Regions from separate parts of the Mesobacillus thioparans genome, predicted to be linked through region 3. Evidence: riboswitches for the same ligand, from Rfam matches in the RefSeq annotation. Region 3 holds a riboswitch; each other region holds the start of a gene.
What was found. A riboswitch is a leader RNA that binds a small molecule or an ion and turns the genes downstream of it on or off. The one in region 3 is predicted to bind cyclic di-GMP.

Region 1 (7,569 bases), on a different contig from region 3:
GCTGAACGATGTCATATCGTCCAGCCTTTATTGTTTATACGGTTCTTCCAGAGTAATATCGTCTACATTTCATGATTGCGGATTTTGATTCGCGAAAACATTTCGTCTCCTTTCCAATCTCCTCTAACTCATAAATTAGCCAAAACAAACTCTGGATAGGTCACTTATTTTCAATATACAATTTCAAAAATATCAGCGATTTTACCGGGTTTGGTGGCTGGTGAATCTTGTGGGAAGACTTCACACTTTTTTACAGTGACAAAATAGTTTATAATTATCAGTAAATAGTAGAAATTTTAATCCTCAAGTCATTATAATAGATTATGTTACGGTTTTAACAAAGACAGAAATGGTGTGTCCCTTTTCAGACGCGCCTACTCAAATATATGGGACAAGGAAGGATAAAATGAGCAACGTACAGAAAGCTACAGACGTTATCTTAATTGGAGCCGGAGTCATGAGTGCGACGTTGGGATCATTGCTGAAAGAGTTAGCACCGGAGTGGGAAATCAAAGTGTTTGAAAAACTTCCTTCGGCAGGTGAAGAGAGCTCCAATGAGTGGAATAATGCGGGTACTGGACACGCAGCCCTTTGCGAGTTGAACTATACACCTGAAAAATCCGACGGATCAATCGATATAACCAAGGCCATCAATGTCAACGAACAATTTCAGCTTTCAAGACAATTCTGGTCTTATCTAGTAAAGAGCAATTTAATTCGCAATCCCCAGGATTTCATCAGGCCGCTGCCACATATGAGTCTAGTAGAAGGGGAGAAAAATGTTACCTTCTTGAAAAACCGATTTAAAGCGCTTTCAGGTGTTCCGATGTTCCAGGGAATGGAGTTCTCGCAAGATCCTGCAAAACTGAAGGAGTGGATTCCTTTAGTCATGGACGGCCGTACGTCGACTGAGCCGATTGCTGCGACAAAGATTGACTCTGGAACGGATGTTAATTTTGGCGCCTTGACACGGATGTTGTTTGAGCATTTGGAGAGCCAGAATGTCGAGATGAACTATAAGCATAGTGTGAAAGATATCAAACGTGCGAGCGATGGGACATGGGAGGTCAAGGTGAAAAACCTTGATAGCGGCCAAGTGGAAGTCCATAAAACCAAATTCGTCTTTATCGGAGGCGGGGGAGGAAGCTTGCCATTGCTGCAAAAGACAGGCATCCCAGAATCAAAGCAAATTGGCGGATTCCCTGTGAGCGGCTTATTTTTGGTCTGCAACAACCCTGAAGTTGTCGAGCAGCACCACGCGAAGGTTTACGGAAAAGCTAAGGTGGGAGCACCACCAATGTCAGTGCCTCACCTCGACACTAGATTCATCGATAACAAAAAGTCCCTGCTGTTTGGACCTTTTGCAGGCTTCTCGCCTAAATTCCTGAAGACAGGATCGAATCTGGATTTGATTGGTTCTGTCAAACCGAATAACGTCATGACCATGCTCGCCGCAGGCATGAAGGAAATGGCCCTGACGAAATACCTGATTGAGCAAGTGATGCTTTCCCATGAAAAGCGCATGGAAGAACTGCGTGAATTCATCCCGAACGCCAAGAGCGAGGACTGGGGAGTGGTAGTTGCAGGACAACGTGTACAAGTCATCAAAGACACAGATTCAGGCAAAGGCACTCTGCAATTCGGCACCGAAGTCGTAAGTGCTTCAGATGGCTCCGTAGCAGCATTACTGGGCGCATCCCCAGGTGCATCAACTGCGGTTAACGTCATGCTGGAAGTGCTGGAAAAATGCTTCCCGGAAAGAATGTTTGAATGGAAAGATAAAATCAAGGAAATGGTCCCTTCATATGGAATATCCTTAGCAGCCAACCCCGAGCTATTCCATGAGATTCATGAATCAACGTCGCAGACGCTGGGATTAAGCGATAAAGAGCGGGTTTATAGCTGATTAATAAATTTTGAAACCTTCGATCCAAGTTGGATTGAAGGTTTTTTGTTGTTTTTAGATTTTCATGTGGGATTGGGCGGATGAGTGGCGAAGTGCATGTGTTATTTTGACAAGTTAGGAGGTGTCGAGGGAAAAGCTGTCAAAAATCCCGACAGGTTTGCCGTAGTTGGAGAGGGTTCCTCTTCAGAGCAAACAAAAAAACCGCTCCACTGCCAATCCAGGCAGTAAAGCGGCTTTCTATTAGTTACGAATCATGTAATCAAATGCTCCTAATGCTGCGGTGGCACCTGATCCCATTGAAATGATGATTTGTTTGTATGCACTGTCCGTGCAGTCGCCTGCAGCGAAGACGCCAGGCAGGTCTGTGGCACCGTGCTTGTCTACGACAATCTCGCCGAAGCGAGTGCGTTCAAGCGTGTCACCGAGCCATTCTGTGTTCGGTACGAGGCCGATCTGGACGAATACGCCTTGTAATTCAACATGGTGTTCTTCGCCTGATGCACGGTCAATGTACGTAATTCCGTTCACTTTGTCAGTTCCGGTAATTTCGCTTGTCTGTGCGTTTGTCACTACTGTGACATTTGGAAGGCTGTGCAGGCGGTCCTGTAGAACAGCATCAGCTTTAAGTTCAGGATTGAACTCGATGACTGTTACATGCTTTACGATTCCTGCCAGGTCGATTGCTGCTTCAACGCCAGAGTTTCCTCCGCCGATGACAGCTACATCTTTTCCTTCGAACAATGGTCCATCACAGTGAGGGCAGTAGGCAACGCCTTTGTTCTTGAATTCAGCTTCTCCTGGTACGTTGACATTGCGCCAGCGGGCACCAGTCGAAATGATGACAGTTTTACTCTTCAGGACTGCACCATTTTCAAGTTCCAGTTCGATCAGGTCTTTCTTCTCCAGGCGTGTGGCACGCTGAAGGTTCATGACATCGACGCCATACTCTTTAACATGCTCCTCAAGGCTGGCAACAAGCTTAGGGCCTTCAGTGTGCTTGACACTGATGAAGTTCTCAATGCCTAAAGTATCCATTACCTGGCCGCCGAAGCGCTCAGCAACGATACCTGTACGGATGCCTTTACGCGCTGCATAGATGGCTGCACTGGAACCAGCCGGTCCGCCGCCAACAACAAGGACATCATAAGGTTCTTTGTCAGCGAGCTCGGAAGCATCCGGACCTGAACCCATTTTTGCAAGAATTTCTTCAAGGGACATACGTCCGCTTCCGAATGGTTCACCATTCAGGAATACCGTTGGCACGGCCATGACCTGCTTGCTTTCAACCTCATCCTTATACGCTGCGCCATCGATCATGACATGGGAAATGCCGGGATTCAAAGTGCTCATCACGTTCAAGGCTTGTACCACATCAGGACAGTTGTGGCAGCTGAGGCTGACATACGTCTCAAAACGATATTCGTCTTTAATCGCTTTGATTTGGTCAATGACTTTCTGGTCTACCTTAGGAGCTCTGCCGCTAACCTGCAGCAGGGCAAGGACTAATGAAGTGAATTCATGTCCTAAAGGAATGCCTGCGAAAGTCACTCCAGTGTCTTCACCGGCACGGTTGACACTGAAGCTTGGTGTTCTTTCTAATTCTGCATGCTCCACTTTAATGTGGGATGACATTGTTGCCAATTCATCAACTAAAGCCAGCATGTCTCGTGATACATCATCCGATCCGGCGCTAACTTTAAGCAGCACATCGCCCTCCATCATCTGAAGATATTGGGCTAATTGTGCTTTGATTTCTGCATCTAATAACATGGGAGTGTACCCCTTAAATCTTTCCTACAAGATCAAGGCTTGGTTTAAGAGTTTCTCCGCCTTCTTTCCATTTTGCAGGGCAAACTTCGCCTGGGTTGTTGCGTACATATTGTGCTGCTTTCAGCTTGCTTACTACCTGGCTAGCGTCACGGCCGATTCCGCCTGCGTTGATTTCAACAGTCTGGATAACGCCGTCTGGATCGATGATGAAAGTTCCGCGCTCTGCAAGACCATCTTCTTCGTTCAATACATCGAAGTTGCGAGAGACCTTCTGTGAAGGGTCGCCAATCATGATGTACTCGATTTTGCTGATTGCTTCAGAGTGGTCGTGCCATGCTTTGTGAGTGAAGTGTGTATCAGTTGATACAGAGTATACTTCTGCTCCCATTTCTCTTAATGTAGCATATTCGTTTTGCATGTCTTCAAGCTCAGTAGGGCATACGAATGTGAAATCAGCTGGATAGAATACAACTACGCTCCACTTGCCTTTGAAGTTTTCTTCAGATACCGTGATGAATTCTCCGTTGTGGAATGCGTTTGCTGTGAATGGTAAAACTTGAGTCCCGATTAATGCCATGATTAAGTTCCTCCTTAAATTGGTTGAATTATTTTTGAAATAGTTTCCCTGAATGAATTCAGTTAACTATTCGGTAAACTAGAATAATTCTAATTCCGTAATTATTATCGTATAGCGGTAATTATTTTGTCAAGCGATATGATTCTTTGTTTTAGCAGATATAAAAACTCAGTCTATATCTATTATGGACTGTATCTTAAATAAAATGCCAATAATAAGCAGGAAATTTAATAAAAGAGACAATTCCTATTCATAATTCTCAATTATAGATTGAAATTGGAGTTATTTATTAAGCTTACTAAATCTCTTGTATAAAAGATTTAGAGATTCTATGGCTTTCTGATTTTTATTTTCTGAAATACTTCGTGAAGCTGCTTACAGGGGGAATGTTATGTCAATGAATGAAATTGACACCAATAGAGGAGGGCATAAAAAAACCATGAACAAAGAGTTCATGGTTCTAAACGTTATTGTAATGGAACGCCATTTACATATAAAGTGCCAGTGCTAGGGATTTTTTCTACATTGGTGATAATATGGCCAGAGTTTCCAGGATATTCATCCCCAACCTGAAGCTCTCCATTTTCAGTCTTATCAATACCAGTGATATTGAAACCAGTAAATTGATTTGACTTTCTTGGATCGTACGTAACACCTGATGAAAGAGTTACAGTGTTTTGATTTGTAACGTTGTGCACTTTCTCGCCTCTAGTTCCCTCGCCAGTAGTCCAAGTTACAGTTACCGCATACGTATTTACTGTTTCATAAGTAAATACTAAGTTTTTAGCTTGTTTCTGCAATTCAGCATTATTCCAACCCAAAGCCTGCTGAACATCACCCTTACCAACAAATCCTGTACCTGCTGATGAGTCATATGTTACTGCCGCCAACGAAGAACTTGCAAAGATCCCCATTGCCAATGCGCCTGCTGCTAATCCTGTTAATACCTTTTTCATTTTCCATCTCTCCTCTTAGATTTTATGTATTCCTAAGAGGGCCGGTTACACTAGTAGCTCCATACAGCCCAAGTGTCCAAATAAAGACTGTACTTCAAAGCTTCCCGCATTAACGATGGAGGATCATAGTGGCCACTAAATATTACCATCGTTATAGTTTCATTTTATATTAAACTTTAGTTAAAAACTAACATTTTTTATCGACAATTTTTTTATCCTGAAGGTAAAAAAAAAGTACTAACATAGTTAGTACTTAAAAGAATTGGGAGGAAATAGAGAATAATTCATTCTCTAATATTAATTGTATTTTAAACAACAGTGGAATGGAAACCTATTTCGTTAGACAAGTTTCCTTATTAAATAGAAAAATTTGTCTAAAATACAAAATATCCTTTTCCTGGGAGATTGTAATAAAGTATAGTTAGTTTAGACAGTAAGCGGGATCGGAGGGGTCCATCATGAAGAATTTGAGGCAAAAGGTCTTTTATCTTTTTTTCCTTCTTCCTTCTTTGGCTTTAATCTTTTTACATATCAAAATTCCACAGGAACTGGAGTGGAATGTGGTTTTCTTTTTATGCATCATGGTGATTTTTGACAGGATGAATCTCAAGATGTTTTCCGGTTTTCGTTATTCGTTTTTCCATGTCATGTTATCCTTGATTATTTTTGATCGTTTTTCAGTTGTATACGGTTTTATTTATCTTTTAGTAGATAGCTTGTTTGCTATATTCTCGAAAAAACGCGGGAGTTTGAAGTCGACAATCGCTTTGTTGTCGATGTATATCATCATAATAATCGCGTGTAATGAAGTTTATAATGACTATACCGACAAAATGTACCTGGCACGTTATCTTACTTTGATTTTAATGTTAGCTCTTAGTATGGTGTTTAAATATATTTACGTCTGGCTTGAAACAGGAGCGATGACCAGCAAGATGTTCATTGACAGATTCGGCCCAATGACGTTTGAGGTCTTGATCATTTTTCCGATTCTTGCGTTCTATGACCACTTGGATGTCAATCTGGTTCTGACTTTCTTTCTTTCCTACTATACTTTTATAGGTTTCCTGCACAGAAAGTTCATGGCGGTTAACCATATGCATATTGACTCATTGACGGCCAGGATTGAAAAGAGATTTGGAATACAAGTACTGTACAGGGATTTGAGTTTAATAAAAGGGATATACCATCCTGGCAGGAAAATGATTATCATTGATGAAAAGTTGGACTATCCAGAGCAGATTCAGACAATCGTCCATGAATTGCTGCACCATCAAACATATAAAGTTCTTAAATTGCCCGATATTATCGTGGAAATGATCATTACCTTATTTGAGGCGATTGTCAGCTGGTACTATATTATTTCGTATAAACGTGTTTCGAATTTAGATTAAAGGGAGAGTTATTATGACGACGCCATTAGGCCAGGAATTAAGGAGATTGAGAAAAGAAAGGGGCTTGCGGCTTGAGGATGTAGCGAATGGTACAGGCATTACGCTGCAGTACTTGAGTATGCTTGAAAAAGGTGCCAGGAAGTCGGTTTCTTTTGAAATCATGGCGGATATTTCACGGTTCTATGGAGTTCCTCTCGATTATTTTGCTGCCTTTCTGAAAAAGGAGGATTCAGAGCCCCTTACAGATGTGGAAATTATGCTTTGGCAAGCGATAAATGAAAAAGTCCGGGATGAGATTTACTATAAAAAAGGAAGATCGTTAAAAGAGATTTTTTCAAAAATGTTGAAGTAAGGAAACGGCGGCTAATTCGTAAAAAGATTAGGCGTTTTTTAGGCTGGAAATTACCATTCATGAATACCTTGGCTAAAAAAACAAAAAGGATAGGCAATCATGCTTTTACATACCCGATCAGCATCAAGACTCTTAAAGTCAGCAGCGGAAATCAGTATTTTTATCTAATGGACTTATGGGGAAAATGAAAAGTGAATAATTTCAGGATATTGTTATCGAATCCATTCTCAATTTTCAGTATAGTATTAATTATATAAATAATTCTGAAAAGTGGTGAGAAGATGACTATCAACGGGGATTTGCTGGCCTTTCCATATCCATTCGCCGATGGAGATGCATATAGATACTCTAACAATGCAATACCATTAAATCCACCAATTGCCATTGAATTGACGGAATCTTATTTAGAGGAAATAAACCTGAGGAGAGAATTGCTGACAAATCACCCAGAACGCTGTTACCACTCCATGCCGCATACAATGGATGCCCAGTGGGAGGTGCTGGATTTGATCCTGCACCAGCTGGCCAGTTCCTATCCTGAGAACTACCAGCTGGTAATCAACGATAATCATTGGATTTTCACTAACCATCTAACAGGTGAAAATCATTCCTTC
Region 2 (7,569 bases), on a different contig from region 3:
TCCAACAATAAATCTCGAAGTAAAAATAGCTTACTTCGAGATATTACCTCGTTTAAAAAAGCAGGTCAATTAATCTGCTCGTTCATTATCTTAACGTCTTTAATGCACCGCTCCATGCCACTACTTCATCCAACATTCCATTGACATTATCAACATGCAGGGCCTGTGGCTTGAATTCCGTTCCGTTTTCAAAGTCAGTAAACAGAGATAATGTTGGATGTGTACGGACATCGGCTATTTTTAATTCTCCGCAAATCCCTCTTAAATGCTCGGCTGCACGTGCGCCGCCTGTTGAACCATAGCTGACGATTCCGGCTGCTTTGTTATTCCATGCTTCGCGTGCAAAATCAAGCGCGTTTTTCAATGCTCCGGTAATACTGTGGTTGTATTCCTGAACGATGAACACGAAACCATCGAGGTTTGAAAGCTTTTCATTCCAGGCAGCAATCCCCGGTTCTGTTCCATCCGTTGTTCCCAAAAATGGCAAATCGAAGTCCGCGATATCAACGATTTCATAATTTGCGTCTCCTCGCTTGTCAGCCAGTTCCTTAACCCATTCGCCAACTTGCGGACTCACCCGGCCCTGTCTTGTGCTTCCTAAAATAATCCCGATATTCCATTTTTCTGCAGTCATGATTTTTTCCTCCTTCGTTTTGTTCCCAAATAGTTTGTTTAATAGACCCATTTTCTCCACCGCCTGTTATCTTTTTCTATCATGCTATTTCTAACATGATTCTGTTCCCCGAAGGGTCAATTGCAACCATTACCCCATTTTCTTCTGTAATTTCAGCACCAATGCTGCTCAGTCGGGCAATCGTTTCTTTTTCCGACTCTTCATCTGGAAGTACCAAACTGAATGATCCAAGTCCCACACTATTTTCCGCAGGTTTGGGAGCGCCAACTCCATTCCATGTATTCAGTCCAATATGGTGATGATATTTCCCTGTTGAAATGAACAGAGCCTGAGGTCCATATCGGGAAACTACATCAAATCCAAGTCCCTTTGAGTAAAACTCTTCCGTCTTGGCTAATTCAGACACGTGCAGATGGATATGGCCCATCACTGTGCCTGCAGGCAGACCATTCCATGTTCCACCTTTGTCTTCCTCAAGCAGACTTTCTGCATCCAATGAATCCGTGGTCATGACAATCTGAGACTCATTCCATGTCCAGTCTGAAGCTGGCCGGTCTATATAGATTTCAATCCCATTTCCATCTGGATCGGCAAGATAGAGTGCCTCACTCACAAGGTGATCTGATGCTCCCTGAAGTGGAAACTTCATCAGTACAAAATGTTTCAATATATTCGCTAGGTCAGCACGACGGGGCAGTAATAGCGCAAAATGATATAGTCCAGTGGTTCTTCTCTGTTTTGGCATTACATCATCGGGCTGTTCGACTGACAGCAGTACATTCTTGCCATCCGCAGTAAACTTCGCTGACCTCTCCGTTTTTTCGAGAACTTTAAAACCAATCACGTCATGATAAAAAGCAACTGAACGGTCGAGATCCTGTACCTTTAAATCCACCCGGCCCACAAAAGTAACCGGAGGCTGATGAAAATTCATTTGATTTCCTCCTTTAAGCTTTTTTTGATTGAAAGATGACATTATCCATAGCGAAAAGTGATTTATTTGTGATTGCCAGATAAATTGAGATGGCCATTAACGCAAGGTCAAGTTCATATCCCGCCATCTGTCCGTTTCCAAGGAATCCTCCGGCGAGCTTCACTTTTATAACCGCTACGGCCAAAACAAGCGCAAACAATATCGAAACAATCCTTGTTCCAACGCCCAGTATCATCGCGATACCGCCTGCCAACTCTATTAAAGCTACAATGTATGCCGAAAAACCTGGCAGACCAAGACTTTCAAAAAAACCTACCGTATTTTCGATTCCACCCTGGAACTTGGCTGCGCCATGGATCATGAATGTTGCTCCTAAAACGATTCTTAAAATTGTTGCTCCAACTTCATTCGACTTTATCATTTGTATCATTCTCCTTTTTCATTTCCTGTAACGAAAACTGTACTGCAGTTACAATTACGTTAGTTACTTACTTTATGTAAGTTATTATATTTTAGTTATTAGTATACGTCAAGTAATCTTTTTTTGTGTAAAGTAATTATTCAATTTAAAGTTTTTGGTCCCATAGCTGGCTGAAGGTCTGAATACTAAAAAGGCCTAAACGAATAGGATAAAAAAAAGACGTATGCCCCGGCATACGTCCCTTTCCTTCCCTCTCTTATCTGCCTAAAAATGAATTCAGCATCCAAACATGTTTTTCCAAACCAGAATGAATGGAGAGAAGCAGATCACTTGTTGTTTCGTCGTTTACTTCCCCAGCGATTTCCATTCCCCGCTTTAATTCATCGATGATGGTTGAATAGTCTTCAACAATGCTTGCGACCATTTCTGAAGGTGACTCGTTTCCTGCAGCTTCTTTTACCGAAGCAAGCTCGAGTGCACCAGTCATCGTTGCTACCGGCTTGTCCCCCATTGCCAGCAATCTTTCGGCGAGTTCATCAATATGTAATGCGGCTTCGTTATACAGCTCTTCGAATTTAGCATGCAGCGTGAAGAATTCTGGTCCTGTTACATACCAGTGATAGTTATGGAGCTTGATGTAAAGCACTGTCCAGTTTGCAATTTGCTGGTTGACCATTTGCGTCAGTTCATTTTTCACCTTGAATTCCTCCTAATTTTCATATTCGGGTTCATTATAGTCCAAGATTATCCAGTAGTGGTTGTTAAGGCTAAAATGTTCATAGTAATGTCAATTTTTCAGAATGGAGATGTGCTCGTACCAGGGGCAAAAATCAAATTTCTCCATAAACTATACATAAAAATAAGTGAATTTCTCCAAACTATGCATAGAACTGGAGGTGTAAAATTTTGGGTTTATTCAATGCACTTAATCAATGGAGAAATGCCAGATATGAAAACCACCTGGCTAATATGAAGGATCAAAACAAATGCCCTGACTGCCATGGCAGGGGTTACTACGCTTTTTCCGCAAATGAATTTGTCTATTACGCGGCACCGTATGAATGTCCTGGCTGCAATGGGAGCGGATTATATACAGATTGGAATGAGAGCACGACTTAAAAATGGCCCTGCAGATGCAGAGGCCATTTTCTTTGCTTAGGTTCTCTTATTCTCTTTTTGTTTGATCCAGTACCTGATTCCCTTCCCGGCCAATGGTTCATCTTTAAAGCGGGGGATGACATGCAAATGAGCATGGAAAATCGATTGTCCACCAGCTCTGCCTGTATTCCAGCCAACACTGTAGCCATCTGGCGAGTACCGCCTGTCAAGCAGTTCCCTTGCGGCCATCAATAATTCCCTTGAATCCTTCCATTCCTGATCTGATAGCTCGAATACATCTTGTTTATGCTGTTTCGGAATGATCAGTCCGCTCCCCTGAAGGATTTGCTGCTCTGATTCCTTTTGGATAAAATAACAGGTTTCATTCTCTAAGACGATCTGCTGCTCTTCATCAGCATGTACATTGCAATATGGACAAGTCTCCTGTTGCATAGGCAGCCTCCATTTCTAATTTAAATCCTCGCTAAAAAGGCAGTGACCATAGCGGACACTGCTGATTCTTCATGGTTACTTCACTAATTTTTTCATCGCATGAATCTGGCCAAGATGGTAGGATTCATGGAACAAGGCCATATTGGCAAGTTCACCAAACGTCTCAAGTCCCAGAAAAGGCTTTTTCAGTTTCTCGTCAAGCATTGAAGCCGGCACCTCTTTGATTCTTCCCAGCTGGGCTTTCAATTGGTCCGTCAATAGTTCCAGTGAAGGAACATCGCCTGACCAGTCAGCTGGACGTGTGCCATTTCCAAATAGCGCTATGTAATTCTCAGGGAGATGACTTGATTTTTTAGGGTAACCCATCATGAATTGTTCTGCCACCGTCAATACATGGCCAATCTGCCAGTGGATATTATTGTTGAAACCATCAGGCTGAAAACTCGCCTGTTCAGGATTCAATCCCTCGATATGCTTTAAAAAATTCCCTCTTGTTAATTCAAATTGCTTAAACAATAGCTCGCTCATTTTTCCATTCCCCTTTCCTGCTAGTCCTCATTTTATATTTATTCTATATATTCCCAATATATGTGGCAAGGAAAGAATATTACAGAAATACCTATAAGGGTATATTATCCAAAAAAGGAAACTGACTGTCAAAATTTGTTCAAAACATTATGGACGATATGTGTCTTCACACTTTATTCACAGATTTCCAAATATTGCTTTGATATTTTATAAGTGTAATCATTATATTTTTGAAGGGAAGCGATTTAGATGTTAGCGAAATGGTTAAGGGAAAACAATATTGCTGCTGGGCTGTTGACTGTGATTCGTGTATGGCTCGGTTACAACTGGATGACTGCAGGATGGGGAAAATTGACAGGAGAAGGATTTGACGCTACTGGATATTTGAAAAATGCTGTTGCCAATCCGGTGAAAGGTCCAGACGGACACATGGTTTATGGATGGTATGTAAACTTCCTTGATAATTTCGCGATTCCTAACGTCGACCTTTTCAACTTCATCGTTCCGCTTGGAGAATTCCTGATCGGTCTTGGTTTGATCCTGGGTTGCCTGACTACTGCTGCCATGTTCTTCGGACTTGTTATGAACTTCAGCTTCTTCCTTGCCGGCACTGTATCTCACAACCCAACAGACATCTTCTTCGGATTCATCCTCCTGTTCGCTGGCTACAATGCTGGTAAATACGGTCTAGACCGCTGGGTGGTACCTTTCATCCGCAAGACTGTTTTAAAAAGAGAACCGGAAGCGGCGCAAAAAACTGCTTAACACGGTATAGATAAAGCCCTCCGCCACTTTTTGGCAGAGGGCTTGTTTTTCATTTCGAACTTCCTTCAACTGATTTGAGCAGGATTTTTTTGCGGAAGCCGCCGCTTCGGGTCTTCTTCAGCTGGCGCATGAACTCAACTTCCGATTCGGTGATTCCCCGATGTTCGGCAATCGCATAGACCACCTCAAGCAAGTCCACTATTTCACTCAGCAGCCTGTCTGTTCCAGCATTCCGAAATTTTTCAACTTCTTCATTGAATTTTTCCATCAGCTTTTCACTATAGTCACTGCCTTGCAGAATTTCATATTCGATTTTCTTGCCTTTATTCTTCATCAATTCCGGAAACAAGTCCCTGACGAGTTTATTGTATTCTTTCTTTTCCATTGCGATTCCCCTTTAGCTGTCTTATAGATAAACATAACCTTAAATCCGTCTGTTCAAACGCCTTTCGTAAAATCCTCCAACTTATCCAGTGAAAGAATGGCTCTTGGATTCTTTTTATGGTATATGCTTCCCCTCGATAGCTCATAACGGAAAAATAGGAAAGGCCTGTGGACAGTACCACAGGCCCTCTATATATCAGCAGTTTTTAAACTACACTTTCATAGATTAGCAGTTTTCAAACTACATAATCTTCAGTTAATTTATTGCAGGCATTCGATAGATTCTCAAGGCATTCTCTTCTTAGCTTCTCGTCGCAGATGAAATCATTCCGAAGCTCTTCTTCAAGCATCGTTTGAATTTGTTGAATTTCTTCCCGGAACCTTTCCCTTTTTTCAACCTCTGTTAAATGAAACTCAATTTCCCGTTCAAAGTATTCTACCGTCCCAAATAAAACAGTCAACGTTTCCTCCACCTTTCATCCATTTTTTTGAAACCCTTTTTGCAAAAAACAAACCTGCCAAAAGGATTATGTTCATTCGTCCTGTCAAGATACTTAAGTATTATTTATCCTTTCTGACAATCGGCAAACGTGAAATTTGGCTCTTTTTGCATTATTGTGCAGAAAAGTCTGACAAATAATATAAAGCGGAAGCGCCTTGGTCAGCCCCGACAAGTGCTGGAGGGCCTGGCAGTGAAGTCGTTCTTTGACTTCATTGGCAGGACCGAAGCGTCTCGGGGAGTTAGGAGCCGCAGCGAGACAAGCGTCTCGAGGGGCTAGGCGCTGGAGCTGGATTAAGACTCCCATAAGTAGTTATCCACACAAAAATACTTTTGTAATTTCCTGAACAGCAAAAAAATCCTCCAAAAAGACGGCGGATTTTGTGTGGCAAACGGCCTGTCAAAGCCATTCACCCATACTCTCTATTCTCATCCGTTCTTTTTTGGCAACCCGACGATCATAGCTGTAAGGCCTTAGACTCGTGGCTTTGCGTCCTCACCTTTCGATAAGTTTGCCTTTTTCAGTTCTAATTAAAATATAAAACTTTAGAACCATTGTTTCAACAAAATTCGCCAATTACTTACAAAGATAAGTCTTATTACCTAGAACTTATGATTGCAGGAGGGATAGGAATTTATATAACAGGATGGAACTTCCACCCTTCGATTTCTATTAGACCTTTGTTTTCACAATGTAATATCACAGCAATCTCTATGTAAACATCAATTGCTAGAATAGAGGGAAGAAGCTTTATTACAGGCGAATGGCAGGAGGATCCTTATGGAACAGCATGTTAAGAAGTCGCTAGATGAATGGAAAGCAGAAATTGAAGAAATACTCAAAGAAATTGATGCGGAGTATGAAGAAGTTAAAAATGAGCTAAAAGTGTATACATATAAATTCAACATCACGAAACAGGTTGTCCAGTCAACTGTGAATCCTGACCTGAACAGGAAAATCCGCGAGCTGTACCATCAGCCATTTGAAGAGCGATTCAATGATTTGAAAGAATATATCAAGGAGTTGGAAGAAAAAAAGCGAGTCTTCCAGATGTTCACCGATAAAATCGACAAAGTGACAGAAAAAGAGGATGCGCCGCATTTCGCTATTGCGCAAACTGAATAAAAAGGAAAGCCTGGCTTTTGATTGCCAGGCTTTTTTGTGCTTATTTTTTCCACCATGAATCATGCATGGAAGCTGGAACATGCCGTTTATGCTCTGAAGCAAGATATCTGCCTTCGATTTTGGCAGCGGCTGCTTCATCGATTTGCTTTCCTTCAAGAAAGTCATCGATTGCTTCATAGCTGACTCCAAGCTCGGTTTCATCCGATTGGAGCGGTTTATTGTCAAGAAGGTCGGCGGTAGGCTCTTTCAGGTACAGCCGGGATTCTGCATTCAAGGCTTTGAGCAATTCCCTGCCCTGCCGTTTGTTCAAACCGGCAAGAGGAAGCAGGTCAGCTCCGCCATCTCCGTATTTAGTGAAAAATCCGGTTACTGCTTCAGCAGCATGGTCTGTGCCGATGACCAGCAAGCCGTCCTGCCCCGCAATTGCATACTGAGTGATCATCCTGATCCTTGCCTTTGCGTTTCCTTTATTAAAGTCCGTCATCTTCTCGCCAATCGCTTCCTCGAACTGGGTATTGAAGGTGTCGACAGCAGGCTGGATATTGAAAGTGATCGTTTGGTCAGGCTGGATGAATTCCAGCGCCTTCTGGGCATCGTCCTCGTCTTTTTGCACCGCATAAGGAAGTCTGACAGCCACGAATTTGGCCTCATTGCCTTCTGACCGCAATTCCTCCGCAGCCATTTGCGCAAGTCTCCCAGCGAGTGTGGAATCCTGGCCGCCGCTGAT
Region 3 (7,569 bases):
TATTAATGGGATAAAATAAAACAATATTTAGGAGTGTTTCCATGTCAGAAAATATTCAAGTAGGCAGCGTTTTAACAGGTAAAGTAACAGGAATCCAGCCATACGGCGCTTTCGTAGCATTAGATGAAAATACACAAGGTCTTGTGCATATTTCAGAAATCACACACGGTTATGTTAAGGATGTTAACGAGCACCTTACAGTTGGCGATGAAGTGAAAGTGAAAGTTTTGTCAATTGATGAAGCTGCTGGAAAAATTGGTTTATCTATCCGTGCTACTGAAGAAGCACCAGAACAGCCACAACGCGCTAAAAAGCCACGCAGCAAGCGTCCAGCGGCTGTAGTTCAGCACCAGGACGACTCAGCTCAAGGCTTCAACACGTTGAAGGATAAGCTTCAAGAGTGGATCAACCAGTCAGATATGGCTAAAAAATAAGTTTTAACGAGGAACCGGACATTGCGTCCGGTTTTTTTATTTTAGTCTGACAGGCACAAAGGGTCACTAAGAAAGCTGATTGGTGCTCAGAAACTCCAATAACTGGGAAAACAGTACACCAATAAAGCTAATTGGAGCCCCTAAACACCAGAAACTGGGAAAACAGTACACCAATAAAGCTGATTGGTGCCCTAAAACACCAGTAACTGGGAAAACAGAGCATCAATAAAGCTGATTGGTGCCCTGAAACACCATAAACTGGTAAAACGGTGCACCAATAAAGTCGATTGGAGCTCCGGAAAACCAGAAACTGGTAAAACGGTGCACCAATAAAGTCGATTGGAGCTCCGGAAAACCAGAAACTGGTAAAACGGTGCACCAATAAAGCCGATTGGTGCCCTAAAACACCAGAAACTGGGAAAACAGAGCACCAATAAAGCTGATTGGTGCCCTAAAACACCAGAAACTGGGAAAACAGAGCACCAATAAAGCTGATTGATGCCATGAAACACCAATAATTGGTAAAACGGTGCACCAATAAAGCCGATTGGTGCCCTAAAACACCAGTAACTGGGAAAACGGTGCACCAATAAAGCCGATTGGTGCTCTGAAACACCAATAACTGGTAAAACAGTGCATCAATAAAGTCGATTGGTGCTCCGAAACACCAATAACTGGGAAACGGTGAATTAATAAAGCCGATTGGTGCTCTGGAACACCAGTAACTGGGAAAACGGTGCACCAATATACCTGATTGGTGCCATGACGGACAGAAATCCAACATGAAAGGAGAAAAGTCCCTCATTGGTAAAAGAATCAAGGAATCTTTCTGCTATTCTCTCTTTTAGGGGGTTAAAATGAAAGAGCTTACAGGTTACAATATGATTGTCTAACCAATTTTTTCATTGGAACGGAGGAAGGTTCATGTCTACAAAAACGAGTTCACTGATTGAACAGACTCAAAAATATGGTGCGAATAACTATCATCCGCTGCCAATCGTTATTGCGAAGGCTGAGGGAGTTTGGGTTGAGGATCCAGAAGGCAATAAATACATGGACATGCTTAGTGCTTATTCTGCTGTCAACCAGGGTCACCGTCACCCGAAAATCATCCAGGCGCTAAAGGACCAGGCTGATCGCGTGACGCTCACTTCAAGGGCATTCCACAATGACCAGCTTGGGCCGTGGTATGAGAAGATTTGCAAGCTGACGAACAAAGAAATGGCCTTGCCGATGAACACAGGTGCTGAGGCAGTGGAAACGGCTGTGAAGGCTGCTCGCCGCTGGGCCTATGATGTCAAAGGGGTTGCAGAGAACCAGGCTGAAATCATTGCATGTATCGGAAACTTCCATGGCCGGACGATGACTGCTGTTTCGTTATCTTCTGAGGAAGAATACAAGCGCGGCTTCGGGCCGATGCTGCCAGGAATCAAGTTGATACCATACGGTGACCTGGAAGCCCTGAAGGAAGCCATCACACCAAATACTGCAGCGTTCCTGATTGAACCGATCCAGGGCGAGGCTGGTATCGTGATCCCTCCTGAAGGCTTCATGAAGGAAGCTTTTGATGTATGTAAAGATAACAATGTATTATTTATTGCCGATGAAATCCAGGCTGGCCTGGCAAGGTCCGGAAAGATGTTCGCATGCGAATGGGAAGACATCGAGCCTGACATGTATATTCTCGGAAAAGCACTTGGCGGCGGGGTATTTCCGATTTCCTGTGTTGTAGCTGATCATGATGTGCTGGGTGTTTTTAACCCGGGCTCACACGGATCGACTTTTGGGGGCAATCCGATGGCATGTGCTGTTTCCATCGCGTCTCTTGATGTGCTGATTGATGAGAAACTTGCCGACCGTTCGCTGGAGCTTGGAGAATATTTTGTCGGCAAGCTTCGCGAAATCGACAACCCAATCATCAAGGAAATCCGCGGCCGCGGTCTGTTCATCGGGGTTGAGCTGACAGAACCTGCACGCAAATATTGTGAAGAATTGAAAGAAGAAAGCCTGCTATGCAAGGAAACGCATGATACAGTCATCCGTTTTGCACCGCCGCTGGTCATCAGCCAGGAAGAACTGGACTGGGCCATCGAACGAATCAAGAAAGTCTTATCTTAAAATGATAAAAACCCGCCTGTTTGGCGGGTTTTTGGTTTTAACGGGTAGCGCGCGGTTCTGCTGCTCTTTCCTCTCTTTCGCTTGGTGCGAAAAGAAGTCCAATGTTAATTAAGCCAGCAAGCCCTACTAGTCCGTAGACGATTCTTGACAATGCTGCATCCTGGCCGCCGAAAATTGCTGCCACAAGATCAAATTGGAAGAATCCGACTAAGCCCCAGTTAATGGCCCCGATTATGGTAAGAACAAGTGCTGCACGTTGAATACCGCTCATGGATATTTCCTCCTTAAAATAAATTTGTTCGTTTATAGATTGTTTCAGCACGGCATGAAATATTCATCCGTCGTCTATTTATTACCTACCCGACAAAAAAAGGTTGTAACTTTTTTCAGCACATTAGAGAACATTAAGAGAGTATATTTTTTGCAATGCGTTTTGAAAAAGAACATAATAAGCCCTAGAGGAAGGTGAATCAAATGGACAACTTTACATTTTACAATCCAACAAAACTGATTTTTGGCAAAGGCCAGCTAGAGGAACTAAAAAATGAAGTTCCCCAATATGGAAAGAAAGTCCTGATGGTTTATGGCGGCGGGAGCATTAAGCGCAATGGGCTTTATGATTCTGTGATGAGCACGCTTAAAGAAACTGGAGCGGAAGTATTCGAGCTTTCCGGTGTGGAACCGAATCCCCGTTTGTCGACTGTCCATAAGGGCGTAAAAATCTGCAAGGAAGAAGGCATTGAATTCCTTCTGGCAGTAGGCGGAGGCAGCGTCATCGACTGCACGAAGGCAATCGCCGCCGGAGCAAAATATGATGGCGATGCATGGGACCTGGTTACCAAGAAAGCTTTTGCTTCAGAAGCTCTTCAGTTTGGAACGGTGCTCACTTTGGCAGCTACAGGCTCAGAAATGAATGCCGGTTCTGTCATCACGAACTGGGAAACGAATGAAAAGTACGGATGGGGAAGCCCGGTAACATTCCCAAAATTTTCGATTCTTGATCCTGTGAACACTTTTTCAGTGCCGAAGAACCAGACGATTTACGGCATTGTTGATATGATGTCACATGTTTTCGAGCACTATTTCCACTTAACTGAGAACACGGAATTCCAGGACCGCATGTGTGAATCTTTGCTTCTGACAGTGATGGAGACAGCTCCAAAGCTGCTTGATGACCTGGAGAACTATGAATACCGTGCAACAATCCTTTACGCCGGAACGATGGCCCTGAATGGCATCCTGAATATGGGCTACCGCGGTGACTGGGCTACCCATAATATCGAACACGCTGTATCTGCTGTATACGATATCCCTCACGGAGGCGGCCTTGCGATCCTGTTCCCGAATTGGATGAAGCACAACCTCAAGGTAAAGCCAGAGCGATTCAAGAAAATGGCTGTCAGAGTATTCGGCGTGAACACAGAAGGCAAGACGGACGAAGAGGCTGGACTGGAAGGAATCGAAAAGCTTCGCGAATTCTGGAACAGCATCGGAGCACCGTCCCGACTCGCTGATTATGACATTGACGACAGCAAGCTTGACTTGATGGCAGATAAAGCAATGGCGAACGGAGAATTTGGCAACTTTGCAAAAATGAACAAAGATGACGTAGTCGAAATCTATCGTATGTCATTGTAAAACTGAAACAGTTAAGGACCCGGGAATGAATCCTGGGTCCTTTGTCTTTGTATTGGGACAAAAATCATATTCATTCTTCTGCAAAAAAGCGAATAAATCCTGAAAATATCCCTTTTGACGGTGGATTAATGCAAATGGAGAAAAATTTACCAATAAATTTTATAGGTCTTTATGTTTAAGCTGCTAGATAACTGTGGTAATTCTTAAAATGTAAGACAAGGAAGCCCAGGAATATTTTACATAAGCAAAAAACATCATTCATGCCAATAGCAAACCTGTTGAAAAGCAGGGACGCAAAGCCAGGAGTCTAAGGTTGCGAAATTGCAGCTATGACAGTCCAGCCGCCATGGAAAAGAATCATTCCGGGCGGCTTTTTTTGTCCAATTTTATTGGTGAATTCTCTCGGAAAGGAGGCTACTTATCAATTTAAATATCTGAATATTCAGTCTATTTGTTAAGCGAATTTTTAATAACACAAAAAAGGGGACGAGAAATTGAAAACAACTATTATGAAAAAAATATCAGCAGTCTCAATTGCATTCCTAATGTTATTTTCACTGACAATACCAGCACTCGCAAATGAGAATGAAGGTGCGTCGCTAGATAAGGATGAAGATGTAAATCTTAATATTGAAGTCGATGAAGCAAATCAAGCAGAAGACAACAGTGATACAAACGAAGCAGGTAATGATGAATCAACTCAAGAAGAAAACAGTGACACAAACCAGGCAGCGAATGACGAATCAACTCAAGAAGAAAATGATGAGTCAAAACAAGCAGCAACTGATGAGTCCAACCAAGAAGAAAAAGATACTTCGGATCAAGGAGCAACTGATGAGTCCAACCAAGAAGAAAAAGATACTTCGGATCAAGCAGCCAACGATGGTTCAAATCAAGACAAAAATGTTGAATCTACTAATGAAGAAACCAATAGTTCAGACAAGGATGACAAGGATTCTGGTGAAGGCACTAAAGTGAATGCCAATAAGAGCACAGAAATCCACCTGCACCTGAAAAACTGTACAGAAGATGTTGAAAAAGTAGAGGTTGAGTTAAATGGTGTTTGGAATGTTATGTCCAACCCAGGTAACTCGCCACTTTATAAACTGAAAGATGGCGGTGAGTTTGTAAAGGGTGACATCACTGCATTCAGGCTTACTTTTGAGACAGGGACTGTACAAACCTTTTCAATGGATGAAGTTAGAGTAGGAACAGAAGCGGAAGGATCGATTAACTATTGGCTTGAAAGCTGTTCTATTGATGAAGAAGACAATTCTGAAGAACCTGGGGATGGAACTTTAGAACCCGGTGATGGAGAAGAGAACCCAGGAGATGGGACTGAAAACCCGGGTGAAGGCACGGAAGAACCAGGAGACGGTAATGGAAAAGATCATGGTGAAGAAAATGGCAATAAAAGCACCGAAATCCATCTGCATCTAAAAAACTGTACTGCTCCAGTTGAGAGTGTTTTTGTTAAATTAAATGGTGAATGGGAAGAAATGTCCAATCCAGGGAAATCCCCGCTCTATAAGCTCAAAGATGAAGGCGAATTTGTAAAGGATGATATCACGGAATTTAAGCTTGTATTTGAATCAGGAGCTGAAAGAATCTATAAAGTTGAAGACATCAGAGTAGGAGTAGAAGCAGAAGGATCCATTAATTATTGGATTGAGGACTGCACAGTACCAGAGGAGGATAACAAGGAAACACCAGGGGATGGAACGGGAGATAACAACGAAGGCCCCGATCAAGGTGGAGAATCTCCGGAAGTTATTCAAATTGTAAAAGAACTTTATATCAACTTTAGGATGGATATTGAAACAATCGTCAACCTGACCTTGTTAATGGATAGTGGAGAGAGAATTCAACTCACTCGGATTAACAACCTATGGAAACTAAACTTTGCCAATGGTTTAGCTGTTACAGATATCAAGGGAATTGAACTTGAGTTTGAGGATGGAACAACCAAATTTATTGCGCTAAACTCGCTCTCTTTTGAGTTGAAGGATCAGGTTATTCAATTGGAGATTGATGAAGCAGTCCTGGGTGTTGATGATGAAACAGGCGTTGATCATGAACGTGATACTGACGTGGATGAAGAAACATGGAAAGTTGGTCATAATCAAAACAATTCTGGAGGAGACAATAATCAGAATTGGTCCGGAAAAGTACTCCCAAAAACGGGCGAAAGCAGCAAAATGATGTTTTATATTGTAGGATTCCTGCTTATGGCAGCAGGTACAGGATTAAGAATGAGAAAGCCCATCAGGAACTAAAGGATAGGGGGGAAGAGATTCCCCTCTTTCTTTTGACTTATTATCTTAAAAATGGAGTGTGCAAAATGAAAAAAGTACTGTCCTTAATGTTCATAATATCCGGAGTGATTCTGTTTTTATATCCTTCCATATCAAATTTATATACAGATTATCAGCAGGAGAAGTTAATGAATGAGTGGGAAGCAAAAACATTTGAAGCTGAAGCAGCTGATATCACTTTTAATAAAGAAGATGCAAAAGAGAGTCTGGATGAGCTTAATGAAGTTTTCGAAGTGAAAGAGGAGGATCAAGTAGATCAAACAAACAATCAAGCGGTCAATGAAGAACAGCCGGGCACCGATAGTGACTCAACAAAGAAACAGTCAGAACGCAACAAGTCCTCTATGGTTGGGGTAATTGAAATAGATAAAATCAATTTGCGTTTACCCATTCTCTATGGCGCCTCTCAGGGTAACCTTGATGTTGGTGCAGGCCTGCTGAATGGAACTTCCCTTCCTGGTAATCCGGGAAACAGCGCGATCGCTGCCCACCGAAGCCGATCGTATGGAAGAATGTTTAACCGCCTTGATGAAATCGGCGCAGGGGATGTTGTTACTGTAAGGGGGCAAAACGGAACATTCCAATATAAAGTTTATGAAACTCTTGTAGTAAAACCTCAAGATGTTTCTGTATTAAGCGGCAGCAAAGATGAAAAGACTTTGATGCTCATTACCTGCACACCGATTGATACGGCAACGCACAGATTGATCGTTAAAGCCAAGCAGCTTCCATAATGAGGGAGTTACTTTTCTGTTTACTTTGGATAAACAAAAACAGCAGGAGTGCCCGATTTTAAAGTTTACTTAAAATTTCACAATTGGGCACGCTTACATTTGGGGGTGTTTCTTGATTATTGAGTTTCATTTGGTTAAAGTGATAGAGAATATAAAATAATGGAGGATCAGACATGACACATGTTCGTTTTGATTACTCAAAGGCGTTAAGCTTTTTTGGTGAACACGAAGTTACATACTTAAGGGATTTTGTAAAAGTAGCCCATCATTCATTGCATGAGAAAACAGGTGCGGGCAGCGACTTTTTAGGCTGGATCGACCTGCCTGTAG
Region 4 (7,569 bases), on a different contig from region 3:
AATTTGTTCCCATGAAGCAATCATCGCGTTTTTATCGCTGTTTTCGGCAATGAATTTCTCGGCGCTTTCCTGATCTTTGAAGAACGCATAACCATATTTCATCGGTGTTTTAATATCTGCTTTTACAGGAATGGCGGCATCCGCGTCAATCCATTCTGATGTCAGGTAGTCACGCACCCATTTTTCCTCGAATTCCACTTCATCGCGTCTAGGGGTATTCAGCAGGCATCCGCTATCATCAAAGAACACATAGTCACCGTCTTTGGTCTTCGCCTGTGCCGTGAAAACTCCCATCGGATCTTTTTCAGGGTATACCTTCATATTGCAGAAAGCACAAACATCATCGATTCCAGGTTCATGTGGGCCTTCTGAGTGTTCATGGGCATCCGCTCCTTCATGATTCATTTCTGTCGCTGCGGGATCCTTGTCCTCTTTTGGCTCGCTTTTGGCAGAGTCATCACCGCAGGCTGAAACGAATATCGTCAATAAAATTGCCATCATAGCAGCAAGTAATTTCTTCATACAATCTCCTCCTTTGATCGAATTTAATCCTATCAGGGAGTTGTGAGTAAAATGCGAAAAAATCGTGGGGGAAAAGTGAGATGTACAGATTTTTTTTGACGATTTTATGACAGTAATCATGAGGCATGCCATCACGCTGTCTTAGTATTTTTTATAAGATTACACATAGGGGAATCAGCTTTTAATGCTGGTTTTGGAATAGTAGGTATAAATTGCAATCTTGAATGGTATTCTATAATACTCGTTATTTTTCTCTTTCACTACGGCTCCTGAATTTCATGAAATCAAGGTAGTATGAAAAGTCTTCTTTGCTGATGCCATTTTTTATCGCTTCATCGACAAGTCCGATCCATTCCTCATCAACGGGAACAGTGTCGGCCCTTTTCGTTTGCTTCCCCATCAAGTCTTCGACGGATGTATCAAGGTTGTGGGCAAGTCGTGACAGCACCTGGAGCGATGGGTTTTCCTGAATGCCTCTCTCGATATAACTGAGGTAGGACTTAGAAACCTTAGCTTTTCGGGAAAGCTCGGTAATAGAATAATTTCTTTCCAACCGTAATCTTTTAATCTTCTCTCCTACCTTCATCTGGTTATCTCCTTAAGTTTCAACTATATTCATTATAACGAACAAATTTATTCTTTAAAAAACACAAGAAAGTGTGATAATCGAAGCTATTTCTTAAAAAAGAACGATTTTTGTTCTTTTTTAAGAAAATTCGCCTTATTATGGACTTTTTCAAAAATGGTTCCTCTGAACTATACTCGAGTGGAGCACCGGACAAAATATTTGAAGGAGGCAAATGGCAATGTACAGAAAAAACTGCGATCGATGCAATCGTCCCTCATATAGCAGCAGTGAACAGGGGGAATGGCTATGTCCTGTGTGCAGAAATGATTTAACAAGGTACCCGTTCTTCAATGCCATCAGCCTTGAAAAAGTGGTCATCAAGCATCGCTGGAAAACGGCAGTATATTCGCAAACTCAACAGCCCAAAGGCCCAGCCTCAGATTTATGGGGGTGAATTTATAAAAAGAGTTCAACAATTTAGGATAGAATGCGACAAAAAGCATAAGTGAAATGATTACAATTTTCAGAAAAATGACTTATTTACCAGTTTTTTTGTAATTGTTTGGAAGAAAAAGAAAGATATTTACATTGGATCACCGACAAATTCTTACATGTTAAATATATAGAACAGGGTACAATGACATTGGGAATTAAAGTTAAAGGAAAAAAGAATCAGATAAAGGCAAACTGGTTGAAAAATCAGGACGCAAAGTCACGGATCTAAGGTATAAAGTGCTAGGATGGCCGGACTGCCTGGAATACTAACTGTATTTTGGGGGGAAGAACTTGATTAAAGAACAGGTAATTTTCGAAGAACTGGATACAGAATGGATGCAGTTGATCACGGAAGCATTGGAAATGGGCATAAATAAAGAAGAAATCAGGGAGTTTTTATTGGGGAACGGACAGGAATAAACCACTCATACATAGATAACCGTCAAATAATCGGGCAGCTCGTAACAGAGGTGCTTTTTATTTTGTGAAAAAAAAGGACAGCGAGAATGCTGTCCCTTGAAATTATTTATTGTTGAGTCTCCATTTGTTAAACTCGAGGAATTCACGGAACTGGTCTTTGCTGATCCCTGAATCCATTGCTTCCTTCACAAGTTTGACCCAGTCTGAATCAATATTTTCCTTGTCGACTTGTTCATGGATCAATTGATCAACCGGGACATTCAGGACTCCAGCGATCTTTTCAAGAAACTGAATGGAAGGATTCGTTTGCAGATTCCGTTCCAAAGAACTTAGATAGGATTTTGCGACGCCAGCCTGCTCTGCCAACTCGGATAGGGACATTCTTTTTTCTTGTCGAAGTTTTTTGACGCGTTCACCAATCACAGTAATCCACACACCTTGTCAATTTATAGTTATATCATAACAAATCTGATAAAATAGTTCCATATTAAGAACACCCTACAGAACAATTATAAACAATCTTTTCGGTTTTTGTGGTGTTTTTTTTATAAAAAGGTTGGGAAAAAATTAGTCACTATAGTTATCGGCAGTTTTTCGATAAATTTTTATAGTATGCAAACGGAACATTCTATTATATTCTTTTGATTTAAAAAAAGGTAAAATGGTAGCAATCAGACAAGGTACGGTGATGATATGCAGAAAAAGTATTTATCGATTTATGAAGAAATCGCCAGACAAATACAGGAGGGGCATTATCCCGCGAAAACGATTTTGCCTTCTGAAAATGAATTTGCCGATATGTATCAAACATCGCGCGAAACCATCCGCAAAGCCCTGAACCTTCTTGCGCAAAATGGCTTCATCCAAAAAATCCGCGGCAAAGGCTCGCTGGTGCTCGATTTAAAAAGGCACCAGTTCCCGATTTCCGGGCTGATCAGCTTTAAAGAACTGGCCGAAAACATGGGTGGAACAGCGAAGACAACTGTTGAAGAGTTTGTTCTCGAACAGGCAGGAAATAACATCGGCAGGGAATTGAATGTGGAAATTGATGAGATGGCCTGGAAGGTGAAAAGAGTCAGGCATATTGATGAAGAACGGGTGATTCTCGATAAGGATTTTATTGTCGAAAGACATGTTCCTGGGCTGTCACGCCATAAATGTGAGAACTCGATTTTTGAGTATATTGAAAAGGAACTGGAGAAAAAAATCAGTTTTGCCAAGAAGGAATTCACGGTTGAGGAACCAAATGCAGAGGACCAGGAGCTTCTCGATATGGAAGGGTTCCACGCGATTGTCATCGTGAAAAACTATATTTATTTCGATGATGCGACACTTTTCCAGTATACCGAATCAAGACACCGACCGGACAAGTTCAGGTTTGTGGATTTCGCAAGAAGAATGGATACCCAGAACATATAAAAAAATGAGCTGCCCCATGGCAGGCCCTGAAGACCGGGCTGTCAGCAGGCAGCTTTTATTATCTCTGTTTTCACCCTTTTGTTGCCTCAGACGTGAAAATAAGTCTAATGCTTAGGGTATTTTCCGACAAGATGGATGGCACTGATGATCCGTTTATTGATCCAGGCCCTGTTTTCCTGGGTATTAAGCTGTTCATAAACCATCTTGCGGCCATCTTCCGTAGTGACATAGTGACTTGGAAGAGTGTTCAGGCTGATGGCGATGATATCATCCCGGCACTTCTGGCAATTGCAGAACGTCTGGTAATCCGGACTCATCATCAGCACATTGACAAGCGTGGAAACCACTTCTTCCATTACATTGGTATATCCGAAATTCATGATGCTCCTTCTCTCCCTATGGTTGTCCTACACTAAATTATAGATGAATTCAGGCAAGAAAAAATGATTTTTTTCCCATCGACTTAAGATAGGTCTATTTTCACTGTTTTATACTAAAAAGTGGAAGTGTATTTCAATGTTTTGGCTTCAGCAGACAGGGAACATTTAATAGTGGAGAAATTATTAAAGGAGATGTTGAATCCATGGGTAAAAAAATTGCCTGTTTAATAACTGATCTATTTGAAGATGTGGAATATCTTGAGCCTTCACGCGCTTTTTCAGAAGCGGGGCATGAAGTTATGACAATCGAAAAAGAAAAAGGGAAGACAGTAAAAGGCAAGCAGGGCAAAGCTGAGGTCAAGATTGACGAAAGCATCGACAACGTCAAGCCGGAAGATTTCGACGCATTGTTCATCCCAGGCGGCTTTTCACCTGATCAACTTCGTGAGGACGAGCGATTCGTCAAATTCGCCAAGTACTTTATGGATGAGAAGAAACCGGTATTTGCGATTTGCCATGGCCCGCAGTTGCTATTGACTGCAAAGACACTCGAAGGCCGAGGAGCGACAGGCTATAAGTCAATCCGTGTCGACATGGAATACGCAGGGGCGAAATACCAGGACAAGGAAGTCGTCGTCTGCTGCAACCAGCTGGTGACAAGCAGAGAGCCGAAGGATATACCAGCGTTCAACCGCGAATCACTTAAGGTGCTGGAAAAATAATAGTAAGAACCCTTTTGCTGAGGCAGAAGGGTTTTTTACTGTGTTCGGAACTGGAAAAAAACGAGTGTAATTTCCAATTCGCTATAAAAAGTTGAAACTCGCTATATAAATGAAAAAGTCGCTATAAAAACGAAAAACTCGCTATAAAACCGAAGAAGTCGCTATAAAAGCAAAAAACTCGCTATAAAAGCAAAAAACTCGCTATAAAAAATATTGCAGAGAGTAATTTTAGGATGTAATACCATGAAAAGTGGGATGAAATCCACAAAACTAAGGCTATTTTCCTTTCACCTTGTGATGGACTGGTTCATTTTGCGAAATTTTACGTATAAGATAATATAATATAGAGGATGAAATGAATCAGGGAGATGAAGGAATGATTGTTTTAAAATCAGCACGAGAGATTGAAAATATGAAGGAAGCTGGAAAATTGCTTGCTTCTGTTCATAAAGAGTTGCGCAAACTGATCAAGCCTGGGGTGACGACCTGGGAAATTGACCAGTTTGTTGAGGATTACTTGACAAAGCATGGAGCCACACCTGAACAAAAAGGCTACCGGAATTATCAATATGCAACATGTGCAAGCATCAATGATGAGGTTTGCCACGGTTTTCCGCGGAAAGATGCCCTGAACGAGGGAGACATCGTGACGATCGACATGGTTGTCAACCTGAACGGTGCCCTTGCCGATTCGGCCTGGAGCTATGCTGTGGGGAATGTCAGCGAGCAGTCGCAAAAGCTGCTGGATGTGACAAAAGAAGCTTTATATCGCGGGATTGCTGCATCATTACCGGGGAATCGGGTTGGCGATATCGGCCATGCAATCCAGTCTTATGTGGAGGCTGAAGGATTTTCAGTTGTACGCGAATTCATCGGCCACGGAATCGGCTCGGTCATTCACGAAAAGCCGGATATCCCTCATTATGGCCTGCCAGGCAAAGGACCGAGGCTCAAGGAAGGCATGGTATTCACGATCGAACCGATGGTGAATGTCGGAGAATGGAAAACAAAGATGGATAACAACGGCTGGACAGCAAGAACGGTGGACGGCAAGATGTCTGCCCAGTATGAGCATACAATCGCAATCACGAAGGATGGGCCGGTGATTTTAACAGATCAGGATTAATACCTGTATCGGACTGAACAAGAGTTTTGTTGTTCATTTTACCAGATTTAGGATTATTACCTGTATCGGACTGAACAAGAGTTTTGTAGTTCATTTTCACCTGAACAGGATTAATACCTGCGTCGAACGGAACAAGAGCTTTGCCGTTCATTTTTACCAATACAAGATTAATTAGTGCATCGGGCTGAACCAGGGTTTGGCCCTTTCTTTTTACTTACTGTGAAAAAAATTTTCATCATCCATAAATATCGATGAAAATCTTTTGGTAAAATAAAGTCGTCAGGAAGGGGGCAATTAAATGGCCAGTGAACTGAAAGGTCAAAATGTGATTGTTAAAATAAAAGCCATCTACTCATCGCTTTCCTCTAAGGAGAAGGCGGTTGCAGATTATATTTTGAAGAACACGCAGGAAATCATCCATCTGTCGATCACCGAGTTCGCAGAGTATGCCTCTGTTGCCGAAGCGACAATTTTTCGTTTTTGCAAACGGCTTGGATTCAGAGGATATCAAGCTTTCAAAATCGCGCTGGCAAGTGAACTCGTGGAACCAATCAAGAATATCCATGAAGAAATAAAAGAAGAAGATGAGGTCGTAACCCTTGCGGAAAAGGTTTTCGCCGGACATATCGAAGCAATGAAAGAAACGCTGAATCTCCTGGATGCCAAAGTGCTTGAGAAGATTATTGATGTACTTGGACAAGCTTCAAGAATTGATTTTTACGGATCAGGCGGCTCATCAGCCATCGCGCTTGATGCCTATCATAAATTCCTGCGGACAGGCATCCATTGCAATGCCCATAGTGACGGCCATCAGCAGATCATTTCTGCTGCGCTGCTCGGCCCCGGGCAGGCGGCTGTCGGGATTTCGCATAGCGGCAGCAATAAAGATGTCATAGAAGCATTGAAAATAGCAAAAGCTAATGGGGCAGCGACCATCGCAATCACCGGGCATTACAAGTCGCCATTGTCGAAGGAAGCGGATTATGTTCTATACACCACATCACGCGAAACACTTTTCCGGTCAGAGGCACTGGCATCAAGACTCGTCCAGTTAAGCCTGATGGATGTGCTTCACGTGGCAGTATCGGTACGCAGGCAGGAACAGACATTAGGAAATCTGCAGAAAATCAGGGAAGCGATTTCGATAAAAAGATATTGACGGATGAAAATTATTTTCTTGAATAACATATACATATGAAAAATTATTTGATACTATCATATTATCATTGAGCTCTATTCGTTATCCGGAATCTACACGAAAAGAGCTACATAAAAAGGAGTGCATCGAAGTGAAACTAGGAATGGTTGGCCTTGGAAAAATGGGCTATAACTTGGTATTGAATCTGATGGAAAACGGCCATGAGGTTGTGGCGAATGATATAAATGAAGAGGCTATGCAAAAAATCAAATCAGAAGGCGCTGAGATTGCAGCGGACTATCAGGCAATGGCGGACATGCTGCCAAAGCCGCGCGTGATCTGGCTGATGATTCCTGCCGGCGATTTGATCGACCAGGTGATCGAGAAGTTCACACCGTATCTCGAAGAAGGCGACATCCTGATTGATGGCGGAAACTCCAACTATAAGGATACGTTAAGACGTGCAGAAAAACTTTCTGCTGCCGGCATCCAATTCATGGATGTAGGAACAAGCGGCGGAATGGAAGGCGCTCGCAATGGAGCGTGCACAATGATTGGCGGAGACGCAGAGGTTTTTGCCCATGTTGAGCCAATCTTCAAGGACATCTCAATTGAAAAAGGCTATCTTTACACAGGAAAAGTCGGAAGCGGCCACTTCCTGAAGATGGTTCACAATGGTATCGAATACGGAATGATGCAGGCAATCGCTGAAGGCTTCGAAATCCTTGAGAAAAGCCCATTCGATTACGACTACAAAGAAGTGTCACGCGTCTGGAACC

Region 1: linked by a shared signal. The riboswitch ahead of ACNAZ4_RS08475 (hypothetical protein) and the one ahead of ACNAZ4_RS11535 (LPXTG cell wall anchor domain-containing protein) in region 3 are both predicted to bind cyclic di-GMP.
Region 2: linked by a shared signal. The riboswitch ahead of ACNAZ4_RS20660 (hypothetical protein) and the one ahead of ACNAZ4_RS11535 (LPXTG cell wall anchor domain-containing protein) in region 3 are both predicted to bind cyclic di-GMP.
Region 4: linked by a shared signal. The riboswitch ahead of ACNAZ4_RS10330 (anti-repressor SinI family protein) and the one ahead of ACNAZ4_RS11535 (LPXTG cell wall anchor domain-containing protein) in region 3 are both predicted to bind cyclic di-GMP.

Annotation. Positions count from the first base shown of each region.
Region 1 is NZ_CBCSFH010000003.1:280,310-287,878, reverse strand. Features, by position in the region: gene ACNAZ4_RS08490 (malate:quinone oxidoreductase) at 407-1,906, shown strand; gene ahpF (alkyl hydroperoxide reductase subunit F) at 2,147-3,676, opposite strand; gene ahpC (alkyl hydroperoxide reductase subunit C) at 3,690-4,253, opposite strand; gene ACNAZ4_RS08475 (hypothetical protein) at 4,721-5,209, opposite strand; cyclic di-GMP riboswitch class II at 5,240-5,323, opposite strand; gene ACNAZ4_RS08470 (ImmA/IrrE family metallo-endopeptidase) at 5,668-6,603, shown strand; gene ACNAZ4_RS08465 (helix-turn-helix domain-containing protein) at 6,617-6,955, shown strand; gene ACNAZ4_RS08460 (heme-dependent oxidative N-demethylase family protein) at 7,237-7,569, shown strand, end outside.
Region 2 is NZ_CBCSFH010000017.1:5,020-12,588, reverse strand. Features, by position in the region: gene ACNAZ4_RS20705 (NADPH-dependent FMN reductase) at 86-685, opposite strand; gene ACNAZ4_RS20700 (VOC family protein) at 714-1,568, opposite strand; gene ACNAZ4_RS20695 (DoxX family protein) at 1,582-1,989, opposite strand; gene ACNAZ4_RS20690 (Dps family protein) at 2,246-2,665, opposite strand; gene ACNAZ4_RS20685 (methionine aminopeptidase) at 2,896-3,108, shown strand; gene ACNAZ4_RS20680 (HIT family protein) at 3,145-3,540, opposite strand; gene ACNAZ4_RS20675 (DinB family protein) at 3,616-4,068, opposite strand; gene ACNAZ4_RS20670 (DoxX family protein) at 4,318-4,833, shown strand; gene ACNAZ4_RS20665 (phosphoribosyl-ATP pyrophosphohydrolase) at 4,883-5,218, opposite strand; gene ACNAZ4_RS20660 (hypothetical protein) at 5,454-5,678, opposite strand; cyclic di-GMP riboswitch class I at 6,159-6,243, opposite strand; gene ACNAZ4_RS20655 (hypothetical protein) at 6,498-6,842, shown strand; gene nadE (ammonia-dependent NAD(+) synthetase) at 6,883-7,569, opposite strand, start outside.
Region 3 is NZ_CBCSFH010000006.1:49,463-57,031, reverse strand. Features, by position in the region: gene yugI (S1 domain-containing post-transcriptional regulator GSP13) at 42-434, shown strand; gene ACNAZ4_RS11550 (ornithine--oxo-acid transaminase) at 1,359-2,552, shown strand; gene ACNAZ4_RS11545 (DUF378 domain-containing protein) at 2,590-2,823, opposite strand; gene ACNAZ4_RS11540 (iron-containing alcohol dehydrogenase) at 3,027-4,190, shown strand; cyclic di-GMP riboswitch class I at 4,449-4,539, shown strand; gene ACNAZ4_RS11535 (LPXTG cell wall anchor domain-containing protein) at 4,685-6,466, shown strand; gene ACNAZ4_RS11530 (class D sortase) at 6,532-7,239, shown strand; gene ACNAZ4_RS11525 (glucose-6-phosphate isomerase) at 7,413-7,569, shown strand, end outside.
Region 4 is NZ_CBCSFH010000005.1:62,649-70,217, reverse strand. Features, by position in the region: gene ACNAZ4_RS10345 (nitrous oxide reductase accessory protein NosL) at 1-522, opposite strand, end outside; gene ACNAZ4_RS10340 (helix-turn-helix domain-containing protein) at 767-1,108, opposite strand; gene ACNAZ4_RS10335 (hypothetical protein) at 1,329-1,544, shown strand; cyclic di-GMP riboswitch class I at 1,762-1,847, shown strand; gene ACNAZ4_RS10330 (anti-repressor SinI family protein) at 1,877-2,005, shown strand; gene ACNAZ4_RS10325 (helix-turn-helix domain-containing protein) at 2,108-2,428, opposite strand; gene treR (trehalose operon repressor) at 2,699-3,424, shown strand; gene ACNAZ4_RS10315 (late competence development ComFB family protein) at 3,529-3,804, opposite strand; gene ACNAZ4_RS10310 (type 1 glutamine amidotransferase domain-containing protein) at 4,008-4,526, shown strand; gene map (type I methionyl aminopeptidase) at 4,903-5,652, shown strand; gene ACNAZ4_RS10300 (MurR/RpiR family transcriptional regulator) at 5,951-6,811, shown strand; gene gnd (phosphogluconate dehydrogenase (NAD(+)-dependent, decarboxylating)) at 6,942-7,569, shown strand, end outside.